One region of the Pseudomonas sp. TWI628 genome, then DNA from elsewhere that is predicted to be linked to it. Evidence: riboswitches for the same ligand, from Rfam matches in the RefSeq annotation. Region 1 holds a riboswitch; each other region holds the start of a gene.

Region 1 (3,268 bases):
AGGTTGTTAACCTGCAACCCCAGCCGCACATCCGGCAGCACCTGCCAGCCGATGTTGGCATCGACCACGGTGTACCCCGGCGCATGCTGGCGATTGGCCGAATCGGCATAACGCTCATCCACATACCGCGCGCCAATCCCGGCTTCCACCTGCTGGCCAAAGCCCTTGGTCAACCACAGGTTGGCCGTGCGCCGCGGCACATTGGCCGGGTGGTTGCCGGCACGGTCCTGGGCCACACCATCGACCACTTCGTCGAAATCATCGTACTCGGCCCGTACCAGTGAAGCATTGGCCGACACTTGCCACTGCTGCCCCAAGGCCAGTTCCAGCGATGCCTCCAAGCCATCGGAAGTCTGTTGCCCGGCCTGCTGCGCCTCGTGGGTGACCGGGTCGTCCACCAGCAGCTTGCGCTTGACGACATGGAACGCCGCCAGCGTCCATTCGCCACGGCCTTCCCAGAAGCGCTGCTTGAGGCCCAGTTCGGTCTGCTTCGCCTCGGTCAGGTCGTAGTGCATCTGCGTCGGGCTGAGGCTGACCAGGTTGTCCACCCCGTCCTCGCTGGTGGAGTACTGGCCATACAGCGACAGGTTGTCGGTGACTGCGAACACCAGCCCGGCCCGCCAGTTGCCGCCGTGCAGGCTGCGGTCGCTGCGGCTGCCATCGACCAGGTTGTCGCGGTCGATGTGGTTCTGGTCGCGGCGCACGCCGGTCACCAGCGACAGGCGCTCGGTCAGCTGCAGGCGATTTTCGGCGAACAGGGCGAAGGTGTGGGTGGTGGACAGCGTCTGCGGGCGGGTTGGCGAGTCGCTGTGGAACCAGCCCGGGGTCGGCTGCCACGGGTCGATGTAGTCGCCGCCCACGTCGTTGTACGGCCGGTTGCTGTCGACGTTGAAGCGCACCTTGTTGTACTCGACACCGACCAGCGTCTTGCTGGCCAGGCCGAACAGGCTGTGATCGAAGGTGAAGGTCTGGCGGTCGCCGATCTGCTCCTGGTTGTGCCTGATCTGCAGGTAGCTCTGGCGCTCCAGCTGCTCGCGGTCGGCGTCCCAGCTGTAGTTCTCGGCATTGCGCCAGTGGCGGCGGCTCTTGATGTAGTAGAGCTGGTTGCTGGCGCTGAGCTGGTCGTTGATCGCCCAGTCGGTGGTGAAACGGGTCCACTCGTCGTGGTAGCGCTGCACATCGTTCTGAACGTTGTAGTTCTTCTTGCGCAGGCTGCTGCGGTAATGGCCGTCGATCAGTGGCGTGCCGTAGTAGTTGGCCGGCTGGGCGTCGCCACGCTCGTGGGCGAGGGTGAAGCTCAGGTCGTCGTTGGCATCGAAGCGCAGCGCGGCACTGAGGGCCAGGCTGCGCGAGTCGGTGCGGTCGACCCAACCATTGCCGGCCTGCTGGTTCAGGGTCAGGCGGTAGCTCAGGCGTTCGCTGAGGCTGCCGCCGCTGTCCAGGCCCAGTTGCTGGCGGTCCCAGGAACCGTAGCCCAGGCGCAGGCGGTTGTGGATGTTGCCAGCGAAGGGTTTTTTCGGGATCACGTTGATCACCGCGCCGGTCGCACCTTCGCCATACAGCACCGAAGCCGGGCCGCGGATCACGTTGATCTGCTCGACCATCCACGGGTCGACTGGGAAGGTCTGGGTGCCGGCCCCGGTGTACAGGCGCGCACCGTCGAACAGGGTCATCACCGAGCCATGGCCGGTGAAGCCGCGCGCCGACAGGCCGGTGCCGCCATCGCCCGGGTTGCCGATGAAGGTGATGCCGGGGGAGCGGGTCACGGCGTCCTGCACGGTAAGGTTGTTGCGTTGCTCGATCTGTTCGGCGGTGATGCTGCTGGTGCTGGCCGGGGTTTCCAGGGCGCTGAGGTTCAGCCGTGAACCGGCCTCGGTCGGCGTGGCCAGGTCGACCTGCCGTGGTTCACGGGCATCGGTGATGGCCGTGGAGGGGAGGTTCAGCACCGGTTGCTCGGCCAGGGCTGGCAGGGTAACGGCCAGGCAGGCCGCCAGGGGGTGAAGCTTGAAGAATCGGGACATGTCGTTCCACTGCTGCAGGAATGAATGGATCCCGGTGGAAAACACGCAAAGGCGCACCCCGTACGCAGGCGCACGCGGATACCGGCCTGCGCCCGCCCACCGCGGGTTGCCAAGTGAAGCTTCAGGCCGGTCTCCGGGCTTGCGAGGGTCGTGAGGCCTTCACCTTCCCATGCTGGCGCACAGTGGTGTGTCGAAGGCATCGCTCGCTTACCGTTGCGGGGGCAGCGCCGGACTTGTCGTGAACCACGACGCACCGGCTTCCCGTTTCACCCTGCGCACGGCGGCGCAGGACACCTGAAACTGGCGCGCATCTGACCATCGAATGGCCAGCGCGTCAAATGCGTGTGTCAGCGCCCGCGGCGGCGCGACACCCGTGCCTCGATGTTCTTGCGGCCGATCAGCAGCGCTGGCTTCTCCACCACCGGCTCATCGGCCAGCCACTTGTACATCACCAGGCAGTCGACCAAACCCAGGCGGGCATGGCGATAGGCCTTGGGCAGGCGGCCAACGGTCTCGAAGCCCAGCCTGGTCCACAGCGCCACCGCCACTGTGTTGCTCGCCACCACGGAATTGAACTGCAACGCCAGAAAGCCCTCCTGGCGCGCCAGTTTCTGCGAGTGCTCGCACATCAGCCGGGCCACGCCACGGCCACGGGCGGCTTCGCAGACCATGTAGCCGCAGTTGCCGACATGCGCGCCGGGGCCTGCGGCGTTGGCCTTGAGGTAGTAGGAACCGAGCAGCTCGCCATCCGCTTCGGCCACCAGCGTGTGCAGTGGCAGTTGCAGCCACAGCTGGCGGGCCTGCTCGACGTTCAGTTCGGGGTCGAAGGCGTAGGTTTCGCGGGCCTGGACGATGGCCTGGAAGGTCGGCCAGAAACGCTCGAAGTCGTCGGGCGTCATGGGGCGGATGTGGATCATGGCGGTTCCTGCAATGGCTAGGCCGCCAAGTCTGGGTGGCGCGGCGCCGTCGCGCAAGGGCGGCGACGCCGTTGGCCTTCAGCCGTTGGCCTTGCCCACCGCATCCATGGCGCGGGCCGAGTAGACCAGCGCGGCCCCGGCATTCATCGCCACGGCCACACCCAGCGCCTCGGCGATTTCCTCACGGGTAGCGCCGTGCTTGACGGCCTGTTGCGAGTGCACGGCGATGCAGCCGTCGCAGCGGGTGGTGACGGCCACGGCCAGGGAGATCAGTTCGCGGGTCTTGGCGTCGAGGTGGTTGGTCTTGGCACCCGCGCCGCTGGCGGTCAT
Region 2 (3,268 bases), on a different contig from region 1:
CGCGCCCGCCGTTGGGGCTCAGGCCCCGGGCGATCGGCTCCAGGCCGGTGCTGGTCAGCGAATGGTGGTAGGTGTGCCCGCGCAGGGTGCCTTCCGGCAGTTCCACGGCCTGCAGGGCCAGGGCCGCCAGGCGCTTTTGCATGCTCGCCTCGCCCGGCAGCAGGCCGAGCAGTTCGGCACGCTCGCCAGCGACATCGGTCAGCGCATCGAGCAGGTACAGCATGCCGCCGCACTCGGCCAGCAACGGCTTGCCCTGGGCGTGATGGGCACGGATCGCCTCGCACATCGGCGTATTGGCAGCCAGTGCCTGGTGATGCAGTTCCGGATAACCCCCTGGCAGATACAGGCTGTCCACTACCGGCAGGTCACGATCATGCAAAGGGGAGAAAAACGACAGATGCGCGCCCAGGTCGCGCAACAGATCAAGGTTCGCGCCGTAGGTGAAGGCGAACGCTTCGTCACGTGCCACGCCGATGCGCACACCGCTCAGCGACCCAGCACACGGCTGCGGTTCAGGCGCGGCAAACGCTACCGGCGGCGGCAAGGCGGCATCGCAGCTGGCGCCGAGGGCTTCGGCAGCGGCATCAAGGCGGGCATCCAGGTCGTTCAGTTCGCTGGCCTGGACCAGACCCAAGTGGCGACTGGGCAGCTCGATACCGCGCTCACGCGACAGGCCGCCATACCAGCGCAGGCCTTCGGTCAAGCTGCCTTCGAGCAGTTGCGCATGGCGCAGGCTGCCGACACGGTTGGCCAGTACGCCCGCGAACGGCAGGTCGGCTTGGTAGCGCGCCAGCCCGAGGGCCAGGGCGCCGAAGGTCTGGGCCATGGCGGTACCGTCGATCACCGCCAGCACCGGCACGCCGAAATGACGCGCCAGGTCAGCGCTGGACGGGGTGCCATCGAACAGGCCCATTACCCCTTCGATCAGGATCAGGTCGGCTTCTTCTGCGGCTTGCCACAGCAGGCGACGGCTTTCCTCGGCACCGATCATCCACAGGTCGAGCTGGTACACCGGCGCGCCGCTGGCCCGCTCCAGAATCATAGGGTCAAGGAAATCAGGGCCACACTTGAACACCCGCACCTTACGCCCAAGGTTGCGGTGCAGGCGGGCCAAGGCTGCGGTCACGGTGGTCTTGCCCTGGCCGGAGGCGGGGGCGGCGATCAGCACCGCCGGGCAGCTGCGCGTTTCACTCACAGTTCGACGCCCTTCTGTGCGCGGATACCGGCCTGGAAGGCGTGCTTGAGCATACCCATCTCGGTGACGGTGTCGGCCAGTTCGATCATCTCGGGCTTGGCTGCACGGCCGGTGACGATCACATGCTGCATCGGTGGCCGAGCCTGAATGTCGCTCAGCACCTGGTCGAGGTCGAGGTAGCCGTGCTTGAGGGCGATGTTCAGCTCGTCGAGCACCACGAACTGCACGCTCGGGTCTTGCAGCAACTGGCGTGAGACCGCCCAGGCGGCTTCGGCGGCGGCGATGTCGCGCTGGCGGTCCTGGGTCTCCCAGGTGAAGCCCTCGCCCATCACGTGATAGCGCACCTGCTCGGGGAAGCGCCGGAAGAACAGCTCTTCACCAGTGCTGTTGCGGCCCTTGATGAACTGCACCACGCCGCACTGCATGCCATGGCCCAAAGCGCGGGCCAGCATGCCGAAGGCCGAGCTGCTCTTGCCCTTGCCGTTGCCGGTGAGCACCAGCAGCAGGCCACACTCGTTGGGGGAATTGGCAATGCGCTCGTCGATGACCGCCTTCTTGCGCTGCATGCGCGCCAGGTGGCGTTCGTCGCGTTCGGTGGATTCGCTCATGAAGGGTTCTCCGCAGGCTGGCGCCACATGAAATGCGACGACAGGTAATAGGCGGGCAGACGGAGAACGCGCAGGAGCCATGGCCGCAGCCACGGTGCACCGCGCATCACCCTCCGTGATGCCGTTGGCAGTTCCAGGCCGGTCTCCGGGCTCGTGAGCGGGCAATCGGCCCTGGCCTGCGCGCCTTCCCGGGTATTCGTACCCAGTGGCCCTGCGCGGCCGCTACTCACCTACCGTTGCGGGGGCAGCGCCGGAATCGCGCCATGCTGGCGACCACCGGCTTCCCAGTTTCACCCTGCCCAGTCGGGGCTGGCAGGGCACCTGAAACACGCCGCGAAGGTTAGAGGGTTGCACTGGGAGCGTCAATCGAACGGGGCCTTTTACTTCGGCAGAACTGGCCAGGGTCAATGGCCGATCCGCCAGCTTGTGCCACACTGAGCGCAGTGATATCACATAGCCATCACTTTGCACTGAACGCGATCACAACGATAACAGGAGTGCGTAGCATGCAAGGCCAGATCATCAACAACCCGCACCTGGAGTTTCTGCAACCGGTACTGGAGCGCTGGGTAGACTGCATCGACCGCTTCAACCAGTTCAATGGTGATGCCGAGGCCCCCTACTGGCACGGCACCGCCGCCAACATCGGCATACTCGCCGCAGCCGCCTGGCAGGCCGAACTGGCAGCACTGCCGCAGTTTGCCAGCAAGAAGCAACGTGACGAGGGCGAGCAGGAGAGGCGCTGCGACCTGTCGATCTGCAGCGCCGACGAGGCGCTTTACCTGAGCGTGAGCCAGCGCTGGCCAAAAATCGCCCAGCTGGACATGGAAGCAGCCCTGCAGGAAACCGCCACCCTCGCCCGCCAAGTGGCCTACCCCAGCCAGCTGAAGGCCGGTGCACTGTTCGTCACACCCTGGAAGGCAGGCCAGCATGCCAGCCCGGAAGAACTGCAAGACTTGGTCGATGACCTGCAGAAGCACACAGCCTGTGCCATTGCCTGGTACTTCCCTTATGCCTATCGCAAGCTGCACAACGAGCTGGGCCAGTATTTCCCTGGGGTGGCACTGCTGCTGAAGCAGGCCTGAGTTTAACGGCGGATCAGCGCCAGCACCGCATCGGTCACCTCACGCGTGGTGGCCTTGCCGCCCAGGTCCGGCGTGTGCAGGCCGCTTTCGGTCACTGCTTCGATGGCCGCCATCAACTCACGCGCAGCGGCGGCCTCGCCCAGGTGCTCAAGCATCATTACCGCGGTCCAGAAAGTCGCGACCGGGTTGGCCACGCCCTTGCCGGTGATGTCGAAGGCCGAGCCGTGGATCGGTTCGAACATCGACGGGAATTCGCGGTTCGGGTTGAGGTTGGCAGTGGGCGCGATGCCCAGGCTGCCAGACAGCGCAGCGGCCAGGTCCGAGAGGATGTCGGCATGCAGGTTGGTCGCTACCACCACATCCAGCTGTTCGGGCTTGAG
Region 3 (3,268 bases), on a different contig from region 1:
TTTGACACACCCCAGATACGCGGGCGTGCTTCTGTCGGTAGTGCCGGACGTATAATCATGGCCATCGCGCACATCCCGGTTCTGTGCGCACCCGGCCATGAACAGCGTGGCAAAAGTGGTTAACAGTATTGCGCCTGTGACCGATCTTGAACTCTTCACGCGACACGCTCCTGCTGCCCCATCGAGAACTTACGAAAGAGTGGCCAAGCCGAACGCCCTTTTTTGGTTTTCGTGTGCCTATGGTACTGCGCAAAGTGCGCAGCACAATATGCTTGTTTGCTATATGGGCAAAGGCCCATTACGGGCAACTCTCACGCTTTCTCACTATTTCTTTAGCCGAACGGAACGATTTCAATCAGCCATGATTCTCATGCCTATCGACCCGGCACATCGATCAGGAGAGGCCCATGGTGTGGTGGTTGGACATACTCGCCCAGTTCGTGACTTCTGCGGGGCTCGCCGTGTTCAGTATCTTTGTGTTCTGGGCCTATACGCTGGCATTCGGCAGGACGTACAGCAAGCTGCTGTCAGTCGCATTGGCGGTGGCCTTGCTGGGCATCGCCGCTTTCCCCCATGGGGCGAGCTTCGCCATCAGCCAACAGGCGCTGCTGGAGGACGGCAGCGAGTTCCTGCTACTGGTCGCGGACGCGTTGGGTGTGATCAGCGCCGTGATGATTGCATCGTTCTTCTTCAACCCTGGGCGGTTGCTCGAAGAATCATGACGGCAACCGGGCTATCCGCTCAGCCCTTGGCCGGTGAGCGAACAGCCGTCTGTATCAATACTCTCAGCGTGGGCCGCCACCGTGCCCGCCGCCCATCATGCCTGGGCCACCATGCCCCCCACCATGCCCCCCACCGCCTCCTGGCGGCATGAACATCCAGCAACCTGCCAGCGTGGATACCAGTGCAGCCACCACGGCGGCACGCAATACATGCTTCAACTTCATTACAACGCTCCAAAAGGCAAAAACCGGTACCCTGCCTTATGGCAGGCAGGGCAGCGCTGCCAGTGTAAATTCCAGACCGGCCAGCCTGGGCGAGCTTTTACCTAACTTTACTGTTGCGTGGCCCAGGCCTGGCCGCAAGCGGAAGGCATGAAGTCAATGCTGCCTTGCGTCAGTAGCGACGATAGTCCTGGTGCCCCCCACGATCTTCATCGTAGTAATGCCGGTGGTGGTGACCCCCGTCGTGCCAGTAAGGCCAGCAGCCACTGAGCAACAACAACCCTGAAAACACGACAACCCATGCGGTCTTGCGTTTCATGTGCGTACCTCCGGCCAGGTGAAGCGAGGCCTTGCTTACGTTGGACTGCGCAAAAAAGCGAGGTTCGGGCCGCTCGCCTGCCGCTGATCTTGTTTCATCTGCATTTGACGCCACCCTCGCCGCGTGCTCTCCTTACGCCTTGCGTCAGGTGCCCCCATCGGGGGTGAAACGGGAAATCGGTGCGTCACAGGTCCTTGCCAGGGCCGGGCAAATCCGGTGCTGCCCCCGCAACGGTAAGCGAGCGAAGCGTCCAGACCACTGTGCCAGGCAGTCCGGCATGGGAAGGTGATGCTTTTCAAGGAGCCCTGCTCCTCCTCGCAAGCCCGGAGACCGGCCTGGCGTTCATGAACACCCCGCGGTGGGCGGGCGCTGTCGCATTCCCTTGGGCGCCTTGCACCCGGGATTGCCGCGCTTGTCCGTTGCCCTTACAAAAAAGCAGAGGATCGCGTCATGCCCGTCACCAGCGCCAAACACAGCATCGCCACTCCCGTCACCCTCAGCCAACGCCTGGTCATCGCCGTCGGCGCCAGCCTGCTCGGCCTGTGCCTGGTCTACTTTGCCGGGTTCTCGCACATCGAAGCCGTGCACAACGCCGCGCACGACACCCGCCACAGCGCTGCCTTCCCCTGCCACTGAGGCTGCCATGATCAAGCGAATTGCCCGCACAGCCGGGTTCAGCGGCCTGCTCGCCGCGCTGTTGCTGACCCTGCTGCAAAGCTTCTGGGTCGCACCGCTGATCCTCGAAGCGGAAACCTACGAATCGGCCGCCCCGGCTGCCGAACACCACATCCACGGCGAAGAGGCCGGCGCTGGCCACACCCACAGCGAAGAAGCCTGGTCGCCAGAAGATGGCTGGCAGCGCATCCTGTCGACCACCGGCGGCAATCTGGTGGTTGCCGTCGGCTTCGCCCTGATCCTCGCTGCGCTCTACAGCCTGCGTGAGCCGGGCCGTACCAGCACGGGCGCGCTGTGGGGGCTGGCCGGTTTCGCCGTGTTCTGCCTCGCCCCGACCCTGGGCTTGCCACCAGAACTGCCAGGCACCGCCGCCGCCGACCTCGGTCAGCGCCAGAGCTGGTGGGTCGGCACCGCCGCCGCGACCGCACTGGGCCTGGCCCTGCTGGTGTTCGCACGCCATGGCGTGCTCAAGGCACTGGGCGCGGTCTTGCTGGTGGTGCCCCACGTGATCGGTGCACCGCAGCCGGAAGTCCACGAAAGCCTGGCTCCGCAAACCCTGGAAGCTCAGTTCAAGATCGCCTCCTGGCTGACCAACGCGGCCTTCTGGGTGGCCTTGGGCCTGCTCAGCGCCTGGCTGTATCGCCGCTCCAGCCACGCCTGATGGCCATCGCGCAGCCAATGCCGGCGCTGTATGCCGGCTTGGGTTGCCGCCGGGGCTGCTCGGTGGACGTCCTCGAAGCCTTGCTGCAAGAGGTGCTGGAGCATCACAACCTGAATGCCACGGCACTTCGCGGCTTTGCCAGTATCGCCGGCAAGGCCGACGAGCCAGGCTTGCAACAACTCGCCGCACGTCACGCCCTGCCTTTGGTGGTTTTCGCTGCCGAACAACTGCAGGCGTTCGAGCCGCAGCTCAGCCACCGCTCCGCCGTCGCTTACGCCCACAGCGGCTGCTGGGGCGTCGCCGAGAGCTCGGCACTGGCCCTGGCCAGCCTCAGTCACGCCAGCGCCACACTCAGGGTGGCCCGCCAGGTGCGTGGCCCCGCTACCCTGGCACTGGCCTGCGCCGGATAATCGCTTCTTTCATCTTTTCAAGGATTTGCCATGACGGTCTACTTCATCGGCGCCGGCCCCGGCGACCCGGAACTGATCACGGTCAAGGGCCAACGCCTGATCCGCCAGTGCCCGGTGATCATCTATGCCGGCTCGCTGGTACCCGCCGCAGTGCTCGAAGGGCATCAGGCCGAGACGGTCATCAACAGTGCCGAACTGCACCTCGAACAAATCATCGACGCCATCCGCGCCGCACATGCCAACGGCCAGGACGTGGCCC

Evidence for each region. A riboswitch is a leader RNA that binds a small molecule or an ion and turns the genes downstream of it on or off. The one in region 1 is predicted to bind cobalamin.
Region 2: it holds a riboswitch for cobalamin, as region 1 does, so the genes downstream of both, cobO (cob(I)yrinic acid a,c-diamide adenosyltransferase) here and ABE528_RS25495 (TonB-dependent receptor) in region 1, are expected to answer to the same signal.
Region 3: it holds a riboswitch for cobalamin, as region 1 does, so the genes downstream of both, ABE528_RS01930 (CbtB domain-containing protein) here and ABE528_RS25495 (TonB-dependent receptor) in region 1, are expected to answer to the same signal.

What each region holds. Positions count from the first base shown of each region.
Region 1 covers NZ_JBDJMM010000043.1:10,252-13,519, forward strand. Annotated here, with positions in the region: gene ABE528_RS25495 (TonB-dependent receptor) at 1-2,021, opposite strand, end outside; cobalamin riboswitch at 2,128-2,334, opposite strand; gene ABE528_RS25500 (N-acetyltransferase) at 2,369-2,938, opposite strand; gene ABE528_RS25505 (carboxymuconolactone decarboxylase family protein) at 3,017-3,268, opposite strand, start outside.
Region 2 covers NZ_JBDJMM010000017.1:63,288-66,555, reverse strand. Annotated here, with positions in the region: gene ABE528_RS15030 (cobyrinate a,c-diamide synthase) at 1-1,195, opposite strand, end outside; gene cobO (cob(I)yrinic acid a,c-diamide adenosyltransferase) at 1,192-1,803, opposite strand; cobalamin riboswitch at 1,922-2,143, opposite strand; gene ABE528_RS15020 (hypothetical protein) at 2,310-2,888, shown strand; gene ABE528_RS15015 (tartrate dehydrogenase) at 2,891-3,268, opposite strand, start outside.
Region 3 covers NZ_JBDJMM010000002.1:84,083-87,350, reverse strand. Annotated here, with positions in the region: gene ABE528_RS01945 (hypothetical protein) at 1-159, opposite strand, end outside; gene ABE528_RS01940 (hypothetical protein) at 408-722, shown strand; gene ABE528_RS01935 (hypothetical protein) at 786-947, opposite strand; cobalamin riboswitch at 1,393-1,617, shown strand; gene ABE528_RS01930 (CbtB domain-containing protein) at 1,714-1,899, shown strand; gene ABE528_RS01925 (CbtA family protein) at 1,907-2,599, shown strand; gene ABE528_RS01920 (cobalamin biosynthesis protein) at 2,617-3,009, shown strand; gene cobM (precorrin-4 C(11)-methyltransferase) at 3,040-3,268, shown strand, end outside.